Regions from separate parts of the Odoribacter sp. N15.MGS-14 genome, predicted to be linked through region 2. Evidence: riboswitches for the same ligand, from Rfam matches in the RefSeq annotation. Region 2 holds a riboswitch; the other holds the start of a gene.
What was found. Region 2 has a riboswitch for cobalamin ahead of WS34_RS09430 (sirohydrochlorin cobaltochelatase). Riboswitches for the same ligand answer to the same signal wherever they lie in the genome.
Positions count from the first base shown of each region.

Region 1: linked by a shared signal. The riboswitch ahead of WS34_RS07625 (DUF5074 domain-containing protein) and the one ahead of WS34_RS09430 (sirohydrochlorin cobaltochelatase) in region 2 are both predicted to bind cobalamin.

Region 1 covers NZ_LARE01000027.1:278-12,546, reverse strand. The annotation lists gene WS34_RS07665 (Fur family transcriptional regulator) at 1-249, shown strand, start outside; gene WS34_RS07660 (cob(I)yrinic acid a,c-diamide adenosyltransferase) at 513-1,034, shown strand; gene WS34_RS07655 (ABC transporter substrate-binding protein) at 1,047-2,171, shown strand; gene WS34_RS07650 (FecCD family ABC transporter permease) at 2,168-3,205, shown strand; gene WS34_RS07645 (ABC transporter ATP-binding protein) at 3,208-4,221, shown strand; gene WS34_RS07640 (PKD-like domain-containing protein) at 4,292-5,245, opposite strand; gene WS34_RS07635 (DUF5074 domain-containing protein) at 5,259-6,587, opposite strand; gene WS34_RS07630 (TonB-dependent receptor plug domain-containing protein) at 6,623-8,650, opposite strand; gene WS34_RS07625 (DUF5074 domain-containing protein) at 8,664-9,803, opposite strand; cobalamin riboswitch at 9,842-10,042, opposite strand; gene WS34_RS07620 (hypothetical protein) at 10,262-10,444, shown strand; gene WS34_RS07615 (EFR1 family ferrodoxin) at 10,511-11,332, shown strand; gene WS34_RS07610 (hypothetical protein) at 11,338-11,607, opposite strand; partial or broken gene WS34_RS07605 (Na+/H+ antiporter NhaA) at 11,865-12,269, opposite strand, start outside.
Region 2 covers NZ_LARE01000039.1:6,383-18,651, reverse strand. The annotation lists gene WS34_RS09460 (Nramp family divalent metal transporter) at 1-970, opposite strand, end outside; gene WS34_RS09455 (bifunctional cobalt-precorrin-7 (C(5))-methyltransferase/cobalt-precorrin-6B (C(15))-methyltransferase) at 993-2,180, opposite strand; gene WS34_RS09450 (CatA-like O-acetyltransferase) at 2,215-2,844, opposite strand; gene cobJ (precorrin-3B C(17)-methyltransferase) at 2,857-4,275, opposite strand; gene WS34_RS09440 (TonB-dependent siderophore receptor) at 4,402-6,741, opposite strand; gene WS34_RS09435 (PepSY domain-containing protein) at 6,790-8,250, opposite strand; cobalamin riboswitch at 8,288-8,481, opposite strand; gene WS34_RS09430 (sirohydrochlorin cobaltochelatase) at 8,748-9,668, opposite strand; cobalamin riboswitch at 9,858-10,052, opposite strand; gene WS34_RS09425 (TonB-dependent receptor) at 10,308-12,269, opposite strand, start outside.

The sequences.
Region 1 (12,269 bases), on a different contig from region 2:
TCCCACCATCTGATTCATGGGGTGGACGATGGAAGCGGTACGTTAAAATATGCAGTATGCGACGATAGTTGTCAATGTGCGGTCGAAGATCAGCATATGCATTTTTGCTGCGAATGTTGCCATAAAACTTTTTGTGTGAAAAGTATACATATTCCCTCGGTGCAATTGCCACCCGGTTTTATCCAAACCGGTGCCAATTATGTGATTAAAGGCTTATGTGCTGCATGTGCCCTCCGGAAAAAGGAATAGCCTGCGAGGGTGGGGTAGTGAGCTATTTGCGGGGGAAATAAGATGATCTTTCTCGCGCTAATTGATTCGTTGTTTCAATAAAAATATTTCCCGGGACTGTTGTCTGTTGTAGTTGATACGGATAAAGATTTATTCAACGGGAGGGTAGTGTTGTAATTGGTTGTGACGGTTGGTATAGCCGATAGCTCCCCGTAAGGCTACAATTGAAATGACACCTTTAGGGAGATTGGAGATAACGGCAAATTTTGTACTTTTACGCTTCAATGGAAACAAAGGGATACCTTCAGGTTTATACCGGAAACGGTAAAGGTAAGACAACGGCTGCATTCGGTCTGGCGGTCCGTGCTTTATGTGCTGGTAAACGGGTGTTTATCGGGCAGTTTGTCAAAAGCATGAAATATAACGAAACCCGGCTGGAAGCCTGTTTCCCCGGGCGGTTGGCGGTCCGGCAGTTTGGAAGAGGATGTTTCCTTGATCACCGGCCCGAAGACAAAGACGTACGCCTTGCCCAGGGAGGGCTCCGGGAATGTGCGGTAATACTGGCTTCGGGTGAATGGGACCTGGTCATCCTGGACGAACTGACTATAGCTGTGTATTTTGGCTTGCTCTCCGATAAAGAAATACTGGAAGTTATCGGACAGCGGGACACGGGGACAGAAGTGGTGATTACCGGGCGTTATGCTTCCGAAGCTTTGCTGGCTTTGGCTGACCTCGTAACAGAAATGCGTGAAGTGAAACATTATTATACCCGGGGAGTATTGTCCCGGGATGGATTTGATCATTGAGATATGGATAGATTGATGCGGTTTTGGTTGCTGGGGCTGTTGTTGGCTCTTGGGGTAGGTTGTAAAAGTAAGCATTCGGCTTCTGCAGAAGACGCTTTGTCCGCGCTCCGGATGGAATATGCCGGGCGGATTCGGATAGATTCGAGTGAACATTATATATTGGTGCGGGTGCAAAACCCTTGGGATACGGCCCGGATTTTACATACCTATGTTTTGGTCGGCCGGGAAACTGAATTGCCGGTAGGATTGCCTGAAGGAACCTTGGTCCGGACGCCGGTGGAAAAAGCATTGGTATATTCTTCGGTACATTGCGGGCTTCTGTCCGAACTGGGGGCAATCGATCGGATTGGTGGAATATGTGATCTGCAATATATCGAAATACCTGAAATACAAAATCGTTGTGCTTCCGGGCGAATGGTCGACGCCGGAAATTCTATGAATCCGGATATTGAAAAAATAATCGACTTTCATCCCGATGCTATCCTGCTCTCCCCTTTTGAAAATAGTGGAGGTTATGGCCGGATTGAAAAATTAGGGATACCGGTTATCGAATGTGCCGATTATATGGAGACCTCTCCTTTGGGGCGGTCTGAATGGATGCGTTTTTTCGGTTTGCTTTTCGGGAAACGGCGGCAGGCTGATTCGTTATTCACTGCTGTCCGTGCGGATTATTTACAGCTGTGTGATTTGGTCAAGTCTGTAAATCAGCGGCCGACGGTGATATCTGAATTGAAAAGCGGTTCCGCCTGGTATGTACCCGGAGGAAAAAGTACGACCGGACGGTTGTATCAGGATGCCGGGGCTGCTTACGTGTGGGCGGAGGACGAACATAGCGGTTCGATTCCTTTGTCTTTTGAAACGGTATTTGACCGAGGGCAGGATGCCGATTTCTGGTTATTCAAATACAACCGGCAACAAGATAAAACCCTGACCGAATTAAAGTCCGACTACGCTTCATATGCCGGTTTCCGGGCCTTTCAAACCGGGCAGGTGTATGGATGTAATTCGGGACGGGTACCTTTTTATACAGAGACCCCTTTTCATCCCGAACGGCTGTTGGAAGATCTGATCCGGATTTTTCACCCGGGAGTGTTACCGGCAGGAGAGTGCCGTTATTTTAAAAGATTGGAAAAATGAAATCTTTACCATCCGGATGGAAATATAGTATCGGTTTGATCGTATCGATCCTTCTGTTGTTCGCGGCGAACTTATGGGTAGGCTCGGTACGTATTCCTGCAGGCGCAGTATGGGATATTTTGTGCGGACATGCCGTAGAACGGGAGAGCTGGCGGTTCATTTTGCTGGAATCGCGTATTCCGCAAGGGATAACTGCTTTGCTGTGTGGAGCAGCCTTGGCTGTCTCGGGGTTGATGTTGCAAACCGTTTTCAGTAATCCGCTGGCAGGACCTTCGATATTGGGGATCAATACCGGGGCCAGCCTGGGCGTGGCCTTGGTGATGTTGCTCGGTGGAGGAAGTATTACTGCCGGGGTTTTCAGTATATCCGGTTTTCTGGCGGTATTGGCCGGAGCTTTTGCCGGGGCTATGATCGTCATGGGAATCTTGCTGTTCTTTTCTGCTTTTACAAAGAATAATTTGATGCTACTTATTATTGGGATCATGATCGGATACATCACCTCCTCGGTGATTTCATTATTGAATTTTTTCTCTACGGCCGAAGGAGTACATTCTTACATGATCTGGGGATTGGGAAATTTCAGCGGAGTGTCTTCCGGGCAATTGCCTGTATTTGTTGTTTCGATTACCGCCGGTTTGGTTTTATCGGTCATGTTGATCAAACCTTTGAATGCCTTATTGTTGGGAAACCGGTATGCCGAAAATCTGGGTGTGAATGTGCGGCTTACCCGCAATCTGTTATTGATTGCGACCGGTATGCTGACGGCAATAACAACCGCCTTTTGCGGGCCTATCGCTTTTATCGGATTGGCCGTGCCGCATATTGCCCGCTTGATGTTGGGTACTTCGAACCACAATTCCCTGATGCCTGTGACCTTATTGCTGGGAGGGGCGGTAGCCCTGTTGTGTAATCTGATCAGTGTATTACCCGGCGAAATGGGGATTTTGCCATTGAACGCCATCACTCCCGTTTTGGGTGCTCCCGTCATTATCTATATTCTGGTCAAACAGCGTAAAATTCAATATTTCAATTGACTATGGAAACTTTACCTGTAATTGCAGCCCGTCAATTGGCTATCGGCTACTCTCATGGTAAGAACGGTTCTACAGTGGTACACCGGGATCTGTCTTTCGATTTGTGGGCGGGAGAGTTGACTTGTCTGTTAGGTCCTAACGGGGCAGGCAAATCTACTCTGTTGCGTACTCTTTCGGCTTTTCAATTGCCTTTGGAAGGTGAATTATGGCTTGAAGGACGTCCGCTGAGGGATTATTCCGAACGGGAAAAATCGCGCAAGATCGGCGTCGTACTGACCGATAAGACACAGGCTGGCGGATTGACCGTATATGAACTGGTAAGCTTGGGGCGTCAGCCCCATACCGGATTCTGGGGCCGTTTGAACCGGGAAGATCATAAGCTCGTCGAAGAGGCTCTTACGGCAGTGGGAATATCCCATAAAGCTGCAAATTACGTGGCCGAATTGTCGGACGGGGAACGGCAGAAAGTGATGATCGCCAAAGCATTGGTGCAGGAATGTCCGTTGATTTTGCTCGATGAACCCACAGCTTTCCTGGATGTGGTAAGCCGTATCGAGATCATGACTTTATTGCATACCATTGCCCGCGAACAACATAAGACCATTCTGCTGTCTACCCACGATATCGACCAGGCACTGATCCAGGCCGACCGGCTGTGGTTGCTCGCGCCCGGAAAAGGATTGCAGTGTGGCGTTACGGAGGATATAGTCTTTAACGATGGACTGGACTGTTTGTTCGATCACCGGAAAATATGTTTTGACCGGGGACGTGGGGGCTATTTCCCCATCGTACAGGATTATCAGGAAGTTGTCGTCAGGACGGACGATCCCTGCCTTTGGCATTGGTGTGTCAATGCTCTGAATCGTTTTGGTTATTCCGGTCTGCCCGGAAATGCCGATAGAAAAAATTTACCCGTATTGACGGTTACTTCCCCGCATGAAATGAGTTGGGAAAAAAATGGAATGTCTACTATACTGACTTCTTTCGAGGACTTGACCGGATTATTGAAAAAATGACCGGGAAGGTTTTTGAATAAAAAGAAAACGGTGCGCATCAGTTTTTACCTGTTGGCACCGTTTTAACTTTTTATTTATTTGCTTCTGCAGCTTTGATCAATCGGGGGATGGGGGATACATTGACCATAGACGTGTAATCGATGGGAGAAAGTGTCCATACATCCCAAGAGAGATTTTCAAGTTGGCGATTGTCGACAAATGTCTGAGAATATTCAAAGTCGGCAGCTGTCGGCACCTGATTGCCCGAACCGAGCCAGTAGGTGGTATAGGCATCGTTCGATCCCATCCAATAATCGGCTGCATCTAACGGTTTCAATTCGTCAGAATCGTATTCGGAGAGTTCGTAGAGCCCGTTTGTAAAATCAGCTTGTGTCAGATGTAAAGTAGAACTTTTCAGTTCGATTTTACCGTCGTTATTACCGTCATAACCGAATCCTTTGATATAATTTCCTGATAAGGCGACATAAAGGCGGGGATCGTTCTTGGCAATAGCTTTGAGCATATCGATTCCTGTAAGAGTTTCCGTTTTATTCCAACGATATCCCCAGGCAATGAAAAAAACTTCCTGGTCTGCCGGTTCTTGTGGATGCTCCCCTGTAACCCATTGAATGGCAAAGACCGAGGTGTTTTCTCCGTTACCGGTCCAATTTTTCAGATCGGAGATCGCGAACCGATTACCGTTGACCTTCAGAAATAAGGTGTCGGAATCCTTGCCGTCCTGATTGGTTGCGGTCAGGATAATTTCAAAACTACCGGGGTCCTGAGAGGTGAAACGATAGATTGAGTCTGTGGAAACCGTTTTTTTGTTCAGTTGCCACTGGAAAGTGGTCTGTAACGGATTGTTCAGAATCGCTTTTAACTCGATCGTTTCACCCGGTAAACAGGTGGTTTGCCCACTCGGATTTCCGATAGAAACCTGAGGCGGAGTAGGAAGATACGGATCTTTTTTGTTGTCGTCACTACAGGAGGTCGATAGACCTGTAAGCAGACTCCAGAATAGAAATAAAGAATAGTATTTTTTCATTTACAAAATTCTTTTATTGAAAATTATAAGTAAAGAATGTTCCGGCTGGATAATTGGTATGATTCTTATAATTGGCGCTCAATTTCGGTTCGGTTTCGCTGAAATCGAATACACTGATGTGGTTGATCAGACGGTCGTTACCCCATCCTTTGATTGTATTCAGATAGACTTCGCCTGTAACCGGATTGACGGCTATGGTATTGTAAACACTAGTTGTTGTCACTATGTTTGCCGCATCGACCATCAGATCCGTCTGGTTTTTACTAAAAATGTGACGATAGATTTTGGTACCTGTGCCGTTCATGTACAAAGTATCTCCTTGTGCTGTAATACACGGAGTAGAAGTGTATGAGGCCGACTGAGTGCTAATGGCATCTCCCGGTAAAGTATTGGTTTTGATAATAGTATAATTTTGGGCATCGACCTTAGAGATTTCCCCGGCCGAAGTGGATACCCACAAGTTACCGTCCGACGATTTGACGACTCCTCTGACCGGATCATTGAATTCTATCGATTTGGAGATTTTGTTTTTTCCTTTTTCGATCACAAGGACGTTATTTCCTGCTGCAGCGAATATTTTCCCTTCCGTTACAGCCATGGTATTCTTATTAGCCCTTTCAGCTCCCCCGATGAGAAAGAGTTCGCCGCTGGATGGGTGGAATACCTTAATTCCTTCGTTGTCGCGCAGATAGATATCGTCGTCTCCCAGTACGGCAACATGAGTCGGACTGCTTACTTTATCTTCCAGTTCGGTCTTATAGCCGGCTTCTTTTTTCAGGGTTTCTGCATTGGCAACGATAAGATAACCGTCGTCTCCGCTTTTTTGTGAAATGATATACAGTTTGTTGTTGGCGATAAATAAGTCTTGGGAAAGAAGGCTCAGCATGCTGCCGTTTGCTTTATAATAGGCACTGTCCGTGAGAATACCTTTCGGGCTGATGAATATCAATGTAGAAGGATCGGCCTGGTAACCTTCATTTAAAACAAAAGTACCGTATTTGTATTTACCGTACACTTCGATGGATGTTGTGGCAGAAGTCACTCCATCGGCATTGGTCGCGGTTAATTTAACATCGTAGGTCCCCAATTCGTTCATTTTGAAAGTAAATACTGTATCCTTAGAGACTTCATTTCCTTTGACGGACCAGCTCAGTGTGGTTGGCAGCGGACTTTCTACTTTCGCTTTCAGTACGATAGAGTCTTCCTGAGGCATTGCGAACACTCCGTTTACACTCTCGATAGATACTTCGGGAGGAACCGGATATTTGTCGTCATCGTCACATGATGCGAATATTCCTGCTAACAGGAGGCAAACTAAAAGCGTAAAATTAAATTTTTTCATGGTTTCTATTTATTTAAAGGATTTATATGATTCAATTAAAATTCGAATAAAAGCGAGAACAAGCAATTACGCAAAGGCATGGGATAATATTGGGTCGACTCATAGTAGGTATCGAACAGGTTATCTATCCGCATCTGAGGGGTTAGGCTTGTCCCATTCCGGAAGGAGTAGCGGTAACCGAGCAAGAGGTTATGTACGGAATAGGGATCCGTGGCATATGATTCGTCGGTAGTAATGAAACGCCGGCCGGTGTAGGTCATCTGCCAGACGAAAAAAGCATCTTTATAATCGATATTCCAGCGCAGATTCCACTTGAATCGCGGTACATATGGAATTTGCCGCATATAGGCGTTGTCGTCTACGTGTTGTTTCTTGCGGGTCCGGGATTGTGACCAGCTGTAATTACCCGAAAGAGAAGATACGAGTTCCCCGTAGTGGAAAGTGGTTTTTCCATAAAGTTCCACGCCGTAGGAACGTACGTTTCGTTTGTTTTGCGGAGTCCACACCCATTGGTTTCCGTCTTTGGGGAGCCAAAGGATCCAGTTGTCGATGTTCATTAGATAACCGGAAACTTCGGCATCGAATAAGAGATGTTTGTTTATACTCTTCCGGTAAGAAATAGAAGCATCGTAAGAATACCCCTCTTCCGGCTTTACATCCGGATTACCGCCGGGGCGCCAATATAGGTCGTTCATACTGGGGAAACGATAATTATAAGCAGTACTTCCTTTCAATTTTAATTCTTTTTTCAATAGATTGAATACTATTCCTGCCGACCAGGTGGATACATTCCGATTGTCGTTATGTTCGAACATATATTGTCCGTTGATCATCATCCACCGGATAGGCGTCCACAAAGCGGAAGTTTGCCAGGAGAGTATGTTACGGTGGTGGCTGAAAGGGGATTCCACCTGAGGAATATCAAAATCGATACCGTCGAGCGTATATTTCGATGAGTCGATGTCTATGTAGCTACTCACCCGGATCAGGTCGTGAGAATAGGTTAACGTCGTGTTGAGAATAAGCTTATCGGTCGGGGAGTACGTATAATCGGCCACGACCTGTGCCGTGTTAGAGCGGTTTTTGTTTCCCTTGGGATCGAATAAACCTCCGTCATACCGGATATCGTAAGTTTGGCAGAAATACAGCCAGGCAGCTTTTACATGTAATTCATGGATACCCCGGCTGAAATCCAGTCCGGCATATCCCCGGAAATTATTTTCCTCCTGATCTTCCTGGGAGCGGTTGACTACACCGAGCGGTTGGGGAAGGTTACGGTAATTTTTCTGATACCAGGCGACAGCTGTCAGGCGGGTGTAGGGAGATACTCTGAAATAGCCTTCCTGCATAATTCCGAATTGAGAGTAAGCGGCATCCTGCCTTTTTTCACGGAAAGGAGTATTGGTCAGCACTTTATTCAGATAGGTATAGTCGTTGTCGGAATGCTGATAATATAACCGTGTCTTTGAGGCCGATTTATTACCGCTTATATTCGCCTGTCCACCGACGGTATATGTGTTGTACGATCCATACTCTGCCAGTACCCGTCCATTTACGCCTCGGTTCCAATCGGTGTCTGTGAATAAATTCACACTACCTCCGATAGCTCCGGTACCGTTTTTTACATGGCTGCTGCCATAGTACAGGTTGATGTTATCTGTAAAAAAGACCGGGATCTGTGAAAAATCGAAAGTACCCGATAAAGGAGGTGTGATATTGATCCCGTTCCAGTTTACCCGTGTTTGGGAAGCGCTGGTTCCACGGAAAGAAGCTGTCGATAACGCTCCTGTTCCCAGACTCTTGATGTAAATAGAGGTATGGTCGGTCAGGAGTTCGGCCAGCGAGCGGGTTTTGTTGGCTTGTAAAACGGCTGGAGAAATATGGGTTACCCGGGCTCCTGCGTTTGCCTCGTTGGCGTGTTGTATACGTTGGCGGATGACCTGCACGGTGTCTAATGTGCCGTATAGGGTGATCGAATCCCGGGATTGGGCAGGAGTACGGAATCCCAACCCAAGGAATATGCCGAGGTATAAAATGAAGATCAGACTCTTGTATAGGTTCATATCGCTAGGCTAATTAGGGGAAATACACTTGGCTAGGATAGATACCGACTCGAAAATTCCGGATGGAACCGTCTTTTTTGTAATTCCGGATATAACCGCGTTGTGCACTGTAATCCAGACAGTCACATAGATAGACCTCTCCTTGCGGACTGACTGAAAACCCATACATCATATCGGTTCCGGGAAGATCGAGGTAGTGTTCGAATTCTCCCGTGCCGACATTCATCCGGTAAACACTTTGGACAGAGGTAATCCCTGCTGCCGTGTTACTTTTACAGGTTTTGACGTTGAAATAAATCCAGTTCAGTGTAGGATCGATATCCGTGCGATTATAGGTGATTGTACCGATTACGTCTCCTGCTTGTGGATTTGCCTTTTCACTGATGGGAAGGATATAAGAGACCTCGACTTTTTCTTGGTGGGGGTCGATACAAACCAATTCTATTCCGCAGACTCGATTTCCCTCTCGGATGTTCATCAAGGCCCATACTCTTTGGTATTTATCGACCAGCATCCGGCAGGTTTTGGTATTTTCGTCGTTTTTTACTTCCGGGATGACCCGGACAGCTTTTTTGCTGATATTGTCGGTATCGAAGACATATATTCCGCCGGTAGTCATTCCGAAGATTTTATTATCTACCGTTACCAGATATTCGACCGATCGCGGTATGGAGATATATTCCAGAGGTTCGCCATAAGGTTCCACAGTCCGGATACGCACCAGTTGTCTCTCCAGATCGGATACGATAGCTTCTGTCGGGGAAATGGCTACGATCTGGCGTGGAAATCCCGCTTGGGTATAGAGGATTGTACCGACGGAACCGAACGTTTCGGGATCTATAACCTCGATTTTTTTGGAGTTGTCCAAAGTCACAAAATATTTACCGTTGATCTTGGTGATGGATTGGGCCACATCACCAAGCGGTCGGTGATTCACTTCCCGGAAAATATCCGGAATGACTGATCCGTCTTTGTTTAAAACGGAGATACCGCCCATATTCTGATTGATTCCCCCTTCATTGAGAACAAGGGCTTCGATATTACCTTGGCTCACCGGCCCGTAGGGATAATCCGTTCCTGCGGAATCACAGGCTGTGAATAGCCCTGCTATTACGGCAAATATGAAAAAACAGAGAATTTTTTTGAATAGCATGATTTACTGACGTTTATGTTCTTCTTCCCTTTGAACGTTAAACAATGAATCACGTGGCAGGTCTTCTGACTTGTTTCCTTTTCGGTTTCCTTCCCATTCCGAATGAGGAACAGTGGATAAAGCACGTCCGAAAAGTGTTATGAAACTTACAGCAGTGGATCTGTTCAGGATTTACACCTGATTCCCTTTTCATTGCCGGACGAGACAACGATCCGGCAACTCCACGCAATTTTTACGTGACGGCAAAGATATATAAATCATTTTATAAGGGAAATGATATTTTGTGAATGTTTGTTAGTCCACAGGGACGGAGGCAATACTTTGTGCTGAACGGTTACTTTCGGAAAAACCTTTAGAATTTCTTTAAAATCGGGCTTTTATCCTTGTACAGGCAATGAAGTAAAACCTGTTCTGAACGGAAAACATGTCAAACCGATTATTTCAATGATGAAAACAAGATGGATTATCTCTTTTGCCCGACTTCCTGTTTCTGTGAAAAATCCAAATGCGCCCCTGTCGAAGGGAATATCGTGCCGGAGTTGATCGGTACGAATAATAGCGATAAGCAGATTTGGGAATTAGATGATATATGCAAATTATTCAAAATTAATAAACATGATTTATTGGTTTTACCGGAATAAAATTGCAGCTTTGTTCGGGATTGATCGGGTGGGAAAGATTTTGACAGACAGTTTATCCGATACTTTATGAAAATAGAGAAAGTACATGCGGTCTATTTTAGTCCGACAGGCACAACTAAAACAGTGATTACCCATTTGGTAAAATGTATCACTACGTTATTACCGGAAATCGTGACGGAAGTGAAAGATTTTACGTTGCCGTCGGGGCGGAAGAAAGTGCCTGATATTCGGGAATCGGAGTTGGCTATTGTCGGTCTGCCTGTTTACGCCGGCCGTTTACCGAATCTGTTATTGAACTACTTGACCATCTGGCAGAGTAATGGGGCCTGGGCGGTACCTGTTGTGGTTTATGGGAATCGGTCCTATGGGAATGCGCTCGTCGAACTGTATGATATTTTAAGATATAGAGGGTTTCATCCGATAGCTGCTGCGGCTTTTGTCGGTCAGCATTCTTTCACGACCCGGTTGGCTACCGGGCGTCCCGACCGGGAAGATCTGGAAAAGGCAGAACAGTTTTCGGCAGAGATCGTAAGAAGAATATTGCAACCAGGAGAATTTACCGGAATAAAGATTCCGGGACAAGGGGCTCCTGATTACGGTGGGTATTATAAACCCAAAGGAAGGGATGAAGAGGTGGTGAATTTCCTGAAAGCAAAACCTGTTACGACCGATGCGTGCATCGATTGCAGACGTTGTGCAAAAGTTTGTCCTATGGGGGCTATCCGGCAGGATCATCCTTCTGAGGTTTCCGGTATTTGTATCAAGTGTAATGCTTGTGTAAAACAATGTCCTGTACATGCCAAACAGTTGACGGATGAAGCTTACCTAAGTCATGTCGGTTTTCTTGAAAATAGATATACCTCGAGGGCAAGAATCGAATTATTTTAATCGACCTAAATACTTGGTATATGAAGACCGGTCTTTATACGAAACTGATTTTTCTGTACGATTACGGGAACTTGACGGGTTACCTTCTCATTGAGAACTTGTTGTTCGTCAAGTATCTGAACACTCCGGTGTAGCTGCTGTTTCTTATCTTCGTGAAGATGATGCATGCTGTCTATCCGCTCTGCCGGATAAATCGCTTTGGAACGGCACCTCATATTGTCCATTGCCATACATTGGGTATGGTAATGTTCCAGCTCTTCATCATCCCACTCCAATACCGTTTCACCCGATAAAAAGAACTCTATAAATTGAATATAGATGTTGTTTATCTCTTTTCAGAAATTGTTAATTTGTTGGTTGCGGGATTCAGGTTGTTCAATCTCATCTTATTTAAATACCATCTATATCCGATTATGCAAATCAGCATAAAAATTATCATATACCCAAATCCTATCCATTTGCGATGATAGGTTTTCATGAATAACTTTTTACGTTGTAAGAGATCTAAAAATTCCCATCGTCTTTTTTGATTTTATAAATGAACCGTTGTATTACTTTTGGAGAAAGTGAGATAACCTGTAATACCGGAGATAAGAGAACCTATTACAATGCCAAGTTTAGACAAATCAAGCAATGCAGATTGTGTTTCTCCAGCAAATGCAAGATTCGCTATAAAAATGGAAACAGTAAAACCGATTCCTCCCAAAAAGGCAACCCCAGCAATCATTTGCCATGTCGTATCTTCAGGCATGGGTGCAAGTCGAAATTTAACCGTCAGCCATGAGAAACAGAAAATTCCTAAGAACTTACCAAGTACCAGAGATACAATTATGGTGAGTGTTATTCCCTCGAATATAGCTCCCGGATTCATATCAAACAGAAAGATACCTGCATTGGCAAATGCAAAAAGCGGCACAATCAAGTAATTCACTAATGG
Region 2 (12,269 bases):
AAATGCCGGCAAAGATCGAACCGGCAGCCATTCCCGAAGTAATGGTCGAAGCGATGCCGGCAAACAACAAAGCCACGGCAAAAATCACAGCGGCATTATTTCCTAAAAGCGGTTGCAATAAAGCACTGGCATCCTGTAACTCATTGACCGTACTACCGCTTTTGAAAAAAGTGGCTGCCGCCAATAGGATCATGGCACTATTGATTGCCCAACCGATCATCATGGATAAGAAAGTATCCCAAAACTCATAACGCAACTGCCTGCGAATCACTTTATCGTCTTCAAGGTTCCATTGCCGGCTCTGAATAACCTCGGAATGAAGAAATAAATTATGCGGCATCACCACTGCTCCCAAAACACTCATGATCACGACCATCGAACCTTCAGGAAAAGAAGGAGTCACCCACGCGAGAGCCGCTTCTCCCCAATCGATATGTACTAGGGACAGTTCGTAAATAAAAGATAATCCGATAATAGACACAAAAGCGATGATCCAACGTTCGATCACCCGATAGGAATTGGTAAAAAGCATAATACATACGAAAACGGTAGTCAATATAGCTCCAATCCGCACCGGAATACCGAACAACATTTCCAAAGCGATCGCTCCTCCCAAAATTTCGGCCAGGGAGGTGGACACCGAAGCTCCCATAGCCGTCCACAACATCATTTTAGCATATTTCGGCCGGATATAGGTCATGGTAGCTTCGGAAAGACACAGCCCGGTAGCAATCCCCAAGTGAGCCACATTATGCTGCAAAATGATCAACATGACCGTAGACAACGATACCATCCACAAAAGGGTGTAACCATAATCGGCACCGGCTGCCAGATTCGAAGCCCAATTCCCCGGATCGATAAATCCCACAGTAACCAATAAACCGGGACCGATATATTTTAAAATCTCCAGTCCTCCTAACCGGGGATGGTGTTTTGCCGTTTTCAACGACTTACGGATAAAGTGAAACATAAACATCCATTTAAATTCAATTTTACGCCTCTGCACAAGCTTTCAATACCGTTATCGGATTGTGATCGTCCACAGCAATCCGGCATTCGTCCGTCAGACGGAAACCGGACCGGACCGCTTCCTGACGAAATAAATTCAGACTCTCTTCGGAAACCGAATTAAAAACGACAATACCTCCTACAGGCATAATACCGGCTAATATCGTCAGGATACGGGCAAGTTTTCCACCGTGTCCACCGATAAAAACAGCATCAGGAACCGGATAAACCGATAAATCGGCTTCTGTAAAATCACCGATAACTCCCGTTATTCCCGGAGTACCGAATTTCCGGCTATTCTTTTCAAGTAATTCACGCCCTTCCTCACGAACTTCAAAAGCCGTGATATGCAAATGAGGAAATTGCAATTTGGCCTCGACAGACACGGAACCTGTACAAAAACCGATATCCCAGAAGCTATGCCGGTTATGTAAATCCAGCATACTGAGTGTAAGTAAACGGACAGGCATCTTGGTAATCATTTTAGCACGCCCGTCCAATAGACAAAATCGATTTTCAGGAATACCGAAAGGGCGGCTCCGCAGCCCGGTCCTTTCAAGCATCAGACAATTCGGAAACGCAAAATCCGAACGCAACACCTCAGGCAATTCCATCGTCCGTACCCGTTCGGTCACATTTCCCAGCATTTCACCGATATGCATCCGATAGCCGGCATACCCGTATTCCAACATACGCCCGGCAATCGCTACCGGAGTATGCTGACGGTCGGTCAACACCCCGATCTTTTCCTTTCCTGCAATCAAAGCCCGGTCGAACTCATGCCACGGACGCCCCGTAAGGGAAACGACCTCCATATCCTGATAAGGAATGACCAAACGATGAGCCAGCATTTGTAAAGAATTGAACCAGGGGAAGACTTGTATCTCCGCTTCCGGTAAACGGCTCTTTACCGTATTGGCAAATCCGAAAAAAAGCGGATCACCCGAGGCAAAAACCACCACTTCGCAATAAGCGGCATATTTCTCAAAAACCTCCTCCAGAGGTACGGTGATATCAATCCAAACATACTGTTCCGGCAGACGGTCGCGCATCAACTCATAATGACGCTTCCCCCCGGAAAATACCCGATGAGTTGTAATGATCTCCCGAACTTCAGCCTGAAATTCCCTTTGGCCATTATCGTCGATGCCTATGATATAGAATTTTTTCATTTGTCTCTATTTTCATTCCGGATTCATCAGAAAACTATCGGTCCAACAATCGCTGGAACTCCTTCAAATACAATCCGATCTGATAGCCGCTGACAAAACCGTGGTTAACCGATAAAGCCACCGGCATGATCCGCTTACCTTCCCGTTCTTCTATCTTACCGAAAGTAAAAATCGGAATATTCTGGTGAGGTTCTCCGGGAATAGCAAGTTGTACATTTGTAAAACGATACCAGGGATTCACACTGATCAACAAAATATCCCTACCTTGTCCGACCTCATTATGTACCTCTCCTTCTCCACGCTTTGCAGCCTCGATAAGAGGCCGGGCAACAGCCAGGAAATCTTCGAATGTTTCTATCGCAGGCAAACGGACAGAACGATAACTGCCGTCAGCATTTTGTACAGGCGTAAATAAATCGATTCGTTCATAAAGTATGACCTCTTCTCCTACTTGCCGGTAACGAAATTCCTCGATGCGATTAGCCGCCGTTACAGCTGCATGCATATAATACAATGAAAAGGGCTGTTGTCGTTCTTTTGCCTTCCGGTAAGCCGTCGTACAATCCACCTCAACCGTAACAGAAATCATCGGATTAAGAAAAGTCCTGAAAAACAGGTATTCTTCTTTCCGTGTCCAATTTTGTATATCGATTACCTTATCCATCCTACACCATCTTTAAAGGTCTCTCCCCGGCAATAACTGCCCTGCATCGTCGAAACAAAGAATGGCATTCACAATCGTTGCAGCCAGATTGCTCCCTCCTTTCCGGCCTTCGATAATAATTTTAGGAACAGCCGTAAAAGATTTCAGCATATGCTTGGATTCACGTACGTTTACAAAACCGACCGGAGCACCGACCACGCCGACAGGACAAGCCTTTCCTCTCCGCATCAGGGAACACAATTCCATCAATGCTGTCGGCGCATTACCGAAAACATAAAGTGCATCGGGATGCTCTTCCGTAGCCAGCCGGATACCTGCTTGTGTACGGGTAATATTCATCCGGGAAGCCATCTCTGCAACCCGCGGATCGGCCAAATAACACTTCACTTCCAAACCTAAACGTTCGAGTGCCCCTTTCCGGATTCCCGAAGCAGCCATCGTGACATCCGTGACGATAGTCTTTACTTTCCCCCCGCTTAAAGCCCGGTAGATCGAATCCACCGCCCCCTCGTCGGCATAGAATATATTTTCCATATCGAAATCGGCAGTGGTATGTATCGTATGCAATAAAACCCATTTGCGATCCAGCGGGATATCGGGATGCTTCAACTCCGAAGCGATCGTCCGGAAACTACGGATCATGATCTCCTGACCTGGCTTTGAAACAAAACCCCCGTCCCCGTGTTTCATTTTTTGGTAATATCCGCGGGGGGTGATCATTTTTCCTTGCCAGTTATAAGACTGGGAGTTTCCCAAAAGTACTACGGTGAACATGTCTATCTGTTCCGGATCGAAATCGGCCAGGGTGGTCACGGTTACCTCCTGCTCCGGCCGTCCGGCCTGACGGACATAACCCACCGGGGTATTCCCTGCCCGTTGTTGCAGAAAGATTTCTTTCAGACGGTATAATTGCCAATAACGTCCTTCACTTTTGGGGTTGTATACAGCAGTGATAAAATCGGCAGCGGCAGCAGCCTCAATCCGTTTTTCTATTTTTTCCCAGGGAGTCATCAAATCAGACAGCGAAATCACACAGAAATCATGTCCGACAGGTGCTCCGAGCAAAGAAGCCGCTTTCTGAAAAGCACTGATACCGGGTAATACTTCGATTTCGATTTCAGAACCTCTTTCCCGCTTCATCTCCCAGACTAAAGGCGCCATTCCATAGATTCCGGCGTCACCGGAACTGATGACACAAACGGTTTTACCCTGTTCGGCATACCCGAACGCCATCTGAGCCCGGTCCCATTCTTTTCTCATCCCGGAATCGACACACTCTGCCCCTTCCATGACAAAGGGCTGTATAAAAGAAAAATAATAGTTATATCCGACCACGACATCCGATACCGACACCGCTTTCTTCACTGCAGGAGTAATATCATCCTCACAACCGGGCCCGATCCCGGCTACATATATTTTACCGTTTTTCATTTGAATTCATTTTAAAGACAAAGATAAAAATAATGTGATAATCCATTTCATCTATTATTATAAATAAAGAGACAAGGATTCTGTGGCTATCTACCACAAAACCCTTGTCTCTTTATGCATTTTTAATCAAAAACGGTAAGATATCGTTCCGGTAAAATTTCTCGGTTTACCATATACCGTCGTACTTTTAAAATATTCTTTGTCAAAAAGATTATCCACATTTAAAGCCAAAGTGACTTTTTGCTTTATCGTATAGAATAATCCTCCGTCTACAAGAAACAGAGCAGGGTTGTAAACCCGGTTGGCTACATCGGTAAATATTTTATCCTGGAAAGTTCCGCTCAAATGGAAGGACAAATTTTTCAATAATCCTTTAGGTATGGTATAATCGGCATACACATAAAAAGTAGTGCGGGGAATTCCTGTAGCCCGTACATTTTTACTAGGATCGGTATATTCCGGATAGTCTTTACTCTGATTGATTTTCCTGATCCGGTAGTCCTGCCAGCCCAAGCCACCCGTAACAGCCAAGGTAGAAACGGGATGTACCGTCAACTCCAGATCGAATCCCCGCGAATCGGCAGTACCCACCTGAGCTTGTATCGTTTTTTGAACCATTTCACCGGTTGTTTCATCTTTCTCCTCCTGGGTTCCTAAATTTTTCACCACATTATTTTTCCGGATATAGTATACACTTCCTGAAAAATCGATCCGGTTAGCCCACATATACCGTACTCCGATTTCAGCCTGGTATCCCTTTTCAGGCTTAAAGACTTCACCTCCGTCTTTAGAAGGATTAAACCGCTTTCCATTGCGGTCGAGATAAATTACCCGGCTACTGTACATCGTATTATAAGGTTTGAAATGAGAACCAAAAGAAGCATAGAGAGAAATCTCCTCCACCGGAATATACACTAAACCTGCCCTACCGGTAAAGGCAGAAGTCTTTACTTTCTTCCATTCACTCCGGTCTGCCTCATCGTATTCCTGCCGTCCGTCTTTTACTTTAGCAGTAGCAGTACGGTAATTATAAAAATCCATACGGGCAGATCCCATCGCTTTCCATTTGTTATTTATATCGATCACGTCATGTATATATAATCCTGAAGTTCTCCAATCCCGAATGGATGCTTCGGAATATTTATAATCCCACCAATTTCTTACCAGCTGCGGATTATGCAGCGATACCAGCTGATTCAAGCCAGGTCCCCATACATCTCCTTCATTCCAGCCATTATACTGTGTATAATTAAAATAGGAATAGGTAAAACCCAATATATATTTATGTCCCACTATTCCGGTTTTAAAATCTCCCGTTAATTCCAGCATATTGGTCCATCCCCGGCTGTCAGGACTGAAACAAAGCGGAGAACCTGTTTTCAGGGAGTCGGTAAGATCAATATAATATCTTTTACTGCCGTTTTCATAATAATATCCTCCACTGAAGCGGTTCACCGTATCTGTCCGGTAACTCATTCCTTCAACCGCAGCATAATCCAAATCACTATGATTCCAGCTGAACCGGTCCCGTATTTTCATAAAAGAGGCGAGTTGCTGCGTATAGGATAAAGAAATATCAGTCACCCGGCGTTTCATCATATTATTATTGAAATCATTATATATGGTATGATAATTGGCAAAGGGATTCCGGGAACCTTTCGCCATAACCACCTTCCCGTCGGGACCGAAGATATCTGCACGATTATAGGTTGGAGCAGATCCTATTTCCGTATCGTATTTGTCATCACTATAACCTAACGTTCCCTCGAAATAACCGGTTTTACCAATATTTGCCGCCAGTGATCCCGTTGCTGAAAAACGGTCAGCACGTACATGCCGGTATCCATCTCCTGTCGAATAATGTGCTGTTGCCCGATAAGTCAAAGGACCTGCCAATTTCCCACCGAAATCCAGACTTGTCGACTTCACCCCCCAATTCCCATAACTCAACCGGGCTCCGGCAGTAAAATCAGGAACGGCTTTTTTACGCACAATATTAATCACTCCACCCATGACAGAATGCCCGCTCAACACGGCTGCCGCTCCTTTCAACACTTCGATAGATTCTACGGAGGACAAATCACCGAAAGGTACATTGTTTAATAACGAACGCTCATCTCTAAAACCATCTACAGCCACTACCGTCTCATTCGATCCCCGAACCGAAAAGCGGTAAAAAGCTCCCAACTGATCTTTCACCGTAACTCCCGGTAAAAAACGGACAGCATCCTCAAGATTCAGAATATTCTTCCGTTCCAAAACATCCGACGACAAAGTAGTCACCGTCATTGGTAATGTTTTTAAAGGAACATCCAGATTCAAAAGGTTTACTTTCTTCTTGATTGTTTCTTTCACAATGGCTTGATCTAACTGGAAAACCGTATCCGTTATACTTTTCCGCTGATTTTGTCCAAACACAGACACCATCATCGGCCACATTACAAAAACTAAAATTAATTTTTTCATTTTTAGCACTATTAATAACAATTCAATTCTATTGCTTTATCTATAAGATTATCGGAATAATTTCCGGATTTTTCTTCCCAACCACTTGAAAGTCAACACAACCCCGGATAGAGAAAGGAAAGTTCCTCCGAGCATCAACACATACATCACAACGTTCCATAACAACGGACGTTCGGCCAGAAATTTAAAATTCAGACTGTGCAATCCACTATACAAAACTCCTCTCAAACGTCCATTATCATCGATTTGCCGATGGTATAAAGTTTCGGGATTAAAATAATGGCGGGTATGCAATTCATCGTCTATCACCACTTTATACACCGGAAGTGTCAGCATATTCCGGCGGGAGAAATAATCATCATCCCAATCCGTCATCCATTCCAAAGTATAAGGGGTATCCTGACCGTGAATTTCACGAACCGTTTCACGCACCATCTCTTCGGTCAGGGTAAAAGGCGACAAACGGCTCGTATCCGCAGCATCGATAAACTGTTTTTTACTGCCCGAATTCACGACATAATAAGGATATTTTCCAAAGGATGCCCACTCGATACTTTTCACATCAGACAGACTATCCACGATTTTCCGGTAATCCAAGGCATACAGATCGGCGGCCAACATTCCCCCCTCACGTCCCCGAAAACGTACTTCACGGTTCCTGGTTTTACCTTTCTGCATCCAGGAAGGAATATCCACCAGCGACATCATTCCGCTAAATACAAATGTCAGAGCAAAAACACCGAAAACAACACCGGTGATATGATGCCAACGTAACCACCATTTTTTATAAGGCGAACGCAACCCTTTCTTCCGGTTTTTCCAAAATACCCAAATCCCGATCCACAAACCGGTGAAACACATGATAGCTCCCAATCCGGACGCCCAGATCATAAAATTAATCCAAAGCGCTTGATTTTGCCGTAGAGAAGTAAAATATACCCAATGAGGAATAGCCCCCAGCCAAGCCCAAAAGCGGGAATTCCGGTCAGTCCATTGCAACACTTTACCGCTTTTCGAAGATATATACATCTCTTGCCGGGCATCATCTTCGAACGAAAACTTATAAATCGGAAATTCTTTGGTCAAATAACCGAAAGGAATCCACTGATCCAACCGGTTTAAGGAATCTACCCGATAAGCAACCGATCCACCCAATTGTCCGGCAATCCGGCAAATCTCGTTAAAATCAGGTTTACCGACAACCTGCAATGAATCGGCATACAAACCGGCAGGTAATTGCCGCCCTTTCAGATGAAATACCGGCCGGTCGAGATACATATCTACAGACAAACCTCCTAAACGACTACTGTCGGGCAGTACCTGCAATAAAGAATCTACAGCCGGAAGCGGACCTGTCAGAGACTCCTGACGGGCTAATTTCAATTTCTGATTTACCCGTGGGAAACTATGATAAATCATTACAATCCCAGAGATAAACCACATCAGAAACAAGATACTGAGTAATAAACCGAGTATCCGATGAATTTTTCGGAAAATTTTTGTCAACATGTTTTTATCTATAATCTTATTCCTGTCCACGGGAATAGCATTATTATTATTTTCGGCAGGTTTCCTGACTCAGTCCAGAAAAGTAACCTTCCAGTCGCGTCGACCGTGGTTGTAAGAAAACTTTTCACCTTATACGAACCTCACAGTAGCGGGCACTGTTCCGGAATTGCACCGGATTCCCTCTCATTTTATGCAGAAAACATAAAATTCACCGAAAACTTAAGAGATATCAAATAAAACGTTCGTTTAATTTAGTTGAAAATCTATAAATTTCATAATATTTATAAAGTCATGGGACCCTGCGGGCACCTGGTTAATTGACAATGAAACAATACACCCAAGGAATAGATCCTATCGGATTGATTATCAATGGTTACATTCTCATCTTCTTCCCTTCTTTGTCTTTTGATGGAAGCAAAGCTTCCAATAATTGTCCATCGTCCATTGACATCTGTCCATTATTCTTTTTGCGGGTTTCCGCAAAAAGAATCGACCTTTTATTTTCCCTGCATATACCCCTTTTTCCTGGTAGCCATATCCACCGCTTTATGTCCGGCAGCAAACCGGGCATGTTGGATGAAGAGTTGCTGAACAGTTGGATTTTCTCCCAACCCTTTCAGGTAAAGATTCACTTTATAACCCTGTTTTTCAAGATTTTCCTTCCATTCGCCTGCTATATCATTTTTAGCATGATCTCCGGCAACAAACATCAGGGGGGCCAAAGTCAATGTTTTGGATTTTCCGTTTTTCAATAGCCGCAAAGCGTCTTCGTATTCCGGATACCCTTCTACAGTTCCGACATGATATTCCGGATGTCCTTCCGCTTTCAGCATATAATCGAACATAGCATACGAAGCTGTTGCAGGATCGGGTGTTCCATGGCCCACCAATAATTTTTGTCCACCTCTATCAGCCTGATTCATGGCCCCTGTAATTGCCTTCACAACCACGGCATAATCCTCAGGAGCATACAACAAAGGATTTCCGACACGAATATCTTTAAAATTCAGCGAAAGCCCTTCCACTTCGCGACGCAATTCTTTCATCTCGGTACCTTCGATTATATTCGTAGATTGTATTAAAATATGCGTATAACCTTGTTCATGCAGCTGAATGAGTGCCTGGGTCGGATTCAGGCGCTCTACTCCCCTTTCCTTCAATTTCTTCAGGATAATCCGGGAGGTCCAGGCTTCCCGGACTTCGATACCTGGAAAAGCTTCTTTCATCTTTGCATTGATTGCATCGATTGTCAAAACCCGGGTATCGTCATGAGTGGTACCGAAATGGATGATCAGGATGGCAGCCTTATCCCGCTCTCCTAAATTTCCGAAAAGATCCGATTTTATAAAATTTTCATCAGAATGGGCCATACACACCGGCCCGATAAACAACGCTATTACTAAAAACAAATATTTCATATGATTATCATTTTATTTTCAACGATCCAATATACCTCTTATCCTACAATTAGTTCGGACTGATCCTGTCATTTGTACCGACACATAACCGATGGCAAATAACCATAGCGTTACCAGCATACACCATTTTTTCATGAAACGATTAAATTAAGACATTAATAATAACTTTTCTGACCCCGGAAAAGCTTTATTACCTATACAATCATGGCAGGTCTCCTGACTTACCCCAGAAAAGCAACCTTCCCATCCTTACATCCGGACAGTGGTGTAAGACGCTTTTCTACACACAGGGTTCACAGTAGCGGGCACTGTTCCGGATTCCAACCGGATTCCCTTTTAAACAGCAAAGAAAAATACTGTATTACCATAATCGGTTGCAAAGATATATAAAAAAGTTTATAACTAATAAAAACAGTACTAATAAGTTATTCGTTTTTTCATTCTTTTTTACAGGTCGAAGGGTTTGTCTGATAAGTCTAAGTTCTATCTTTCTACAACAATTCCTATAAAAAAGGAACGGTGCCCGTTCAATTAAAACTGTCACTAGTGTTTTTAACTGTGGGCACCGTTAAGTATAAAGCAGGATATTTCGACTTCTTAAATATAACTAGCCGGAAGAATAATTTTCGACCTTATAAACTAACTGAATCTTACAGACAAACTGACATAAAACGAACGACCGGGATTCAAAGTCGAGTAATTACTATTCCAGGGGCGGTCGTCGACTTTGTCGAAAAGATTTTCCACCCCGAACCCCGGTTCCAATACCACCGATTTCAAGTTAAAAGAATGCCGGGTATTCAGATCCCATTGTGAAAAACCGGGAGCAGGATCGTAATAATAGGTCTTGGAGTAGCGCCCTTCCTGAATACGACCGTTAAGGTTGACATTCAGATGATATAATCCCCAGCGGTGTCCCCAGCGGGCATTGGCCGTCCAGACATTTTTCACACTTTTATCGATCGGTTCCTGAGTTGTCTTATCTTCGGTATCCATAAAATGATAACTTCCCCCCACCGAAAAACCGGCTCCGGCATATACATTCAATACTGCTTTTACCCCTTTTACCTCAGCCCGGCTTATATTATCCCGCTGTTGGGCCTCATCGTGTTTACCATACCCCAACTGTTCGGCTATAGCCGGATCGATTCCCCGGTAGTTGATCATATCCCGGATTTTATTGATATATCCGGATACAGAAAACGAAATTCTATTGTGTACGTATTCTGCATTCAGCATAAAATAATCACTTTTCTCGGGTTTCAGGTTAAAATTAGGAATCGTCACCATATCCGTCGTTTTCGCCACATCCGTGGCATACAACTGGGATAAGGTAGGAGTCCGGAAACCGGAGGCATAAGATGCCCGGAAATTCAGGTCGCCCCACTTATAACTCAAGGCAACATTGGGAGTAGCATAATTTTTAAAAAATTCGTTATAGATATACCGCAACCCGACCACAGCCTGAAAATTCTTCCATAACCGGATCTCATCCTGCAGGAAAAGAGCCATCGTATACATATTTTCCCCATCCAGATCATCGGTAGCACTCATCAAAGTCTCTTTCACATACTCCATACCCACAGAAAATTTTTGTGCCTGTCCGAGTTTAAAAATACCTTTTAACGAACCATTGTAATAATGTACTTTTTTCCGGGTATCTTTCCCCCGGGAAGCTTCTCCGGGCTTACTGACCGAGTCGTAACGCGAAGTAAAATTATCGGAATAAAAATCGGCATCGATATAAGCAGATTTATTGATCATATATTTAGCTCCTGCGCCATAAGTATACGTTTCATGCTCCATATTGTATTTATACACCGATGCCGGCCGGTCGTTCTCCCAATTATAATACGTACCCCTTATCCCCAGGGTGAGACGATCGTTCACCGCATAGGTAAAACGTTGATTCACTGTATTGGAATAAAAGGCTGTCGAAGCTTCCTTATCCGTTGCCTTGTCTTTTTCCGGATTACGATATTTCCGTTTTGTCTCTTTATCCGTCGCATAAGCAGCCTCCAAAGCATTCAATTGCCATCCGTCGGCCTGCAAGCGTTGATAAGAGGTATACGAACCGAATTTACCCTGATTAAAATCTGCATTCACAGCCTCCGAGAAACGCCCCTTACTCCCATAACGGGTATCACTGGAAACCTGCATCACATTCTTCGCATCGTCGGTAATAATATTGATCACCCCTCCTATCGCATCGCTTCCATAAAGCGCCGAAGCAGCACCGTTCAAAATCTCGACCCGCTTGATGTTAGCGACATTGATACGGGAAATCCGGTCATCCCCGGCCAGCCGGCGCCCATTTTCCAACACCAGTATATAATCGTCATTCAGGCCGTTCAAACTCATGGTTGTCCCCATACCGCTCGTCACAAAAGCAAACGAAGCATTCATCTTAGTCAATACTTCTTCCATGGTCGAGAGGTTGGCTTCCCGGATATCCTGAGCCGTAATAACCGATACCGGCACCGGGCTGTCTTTCATCCGCCGGTGTGTTCCCGTTCCGGTGACTACAACCTGACCGATATTGATGTAGCTGTTTTCCAATTGCACAACGACCTGGCTTTCCCCGCTCTTTACCGTAACCGA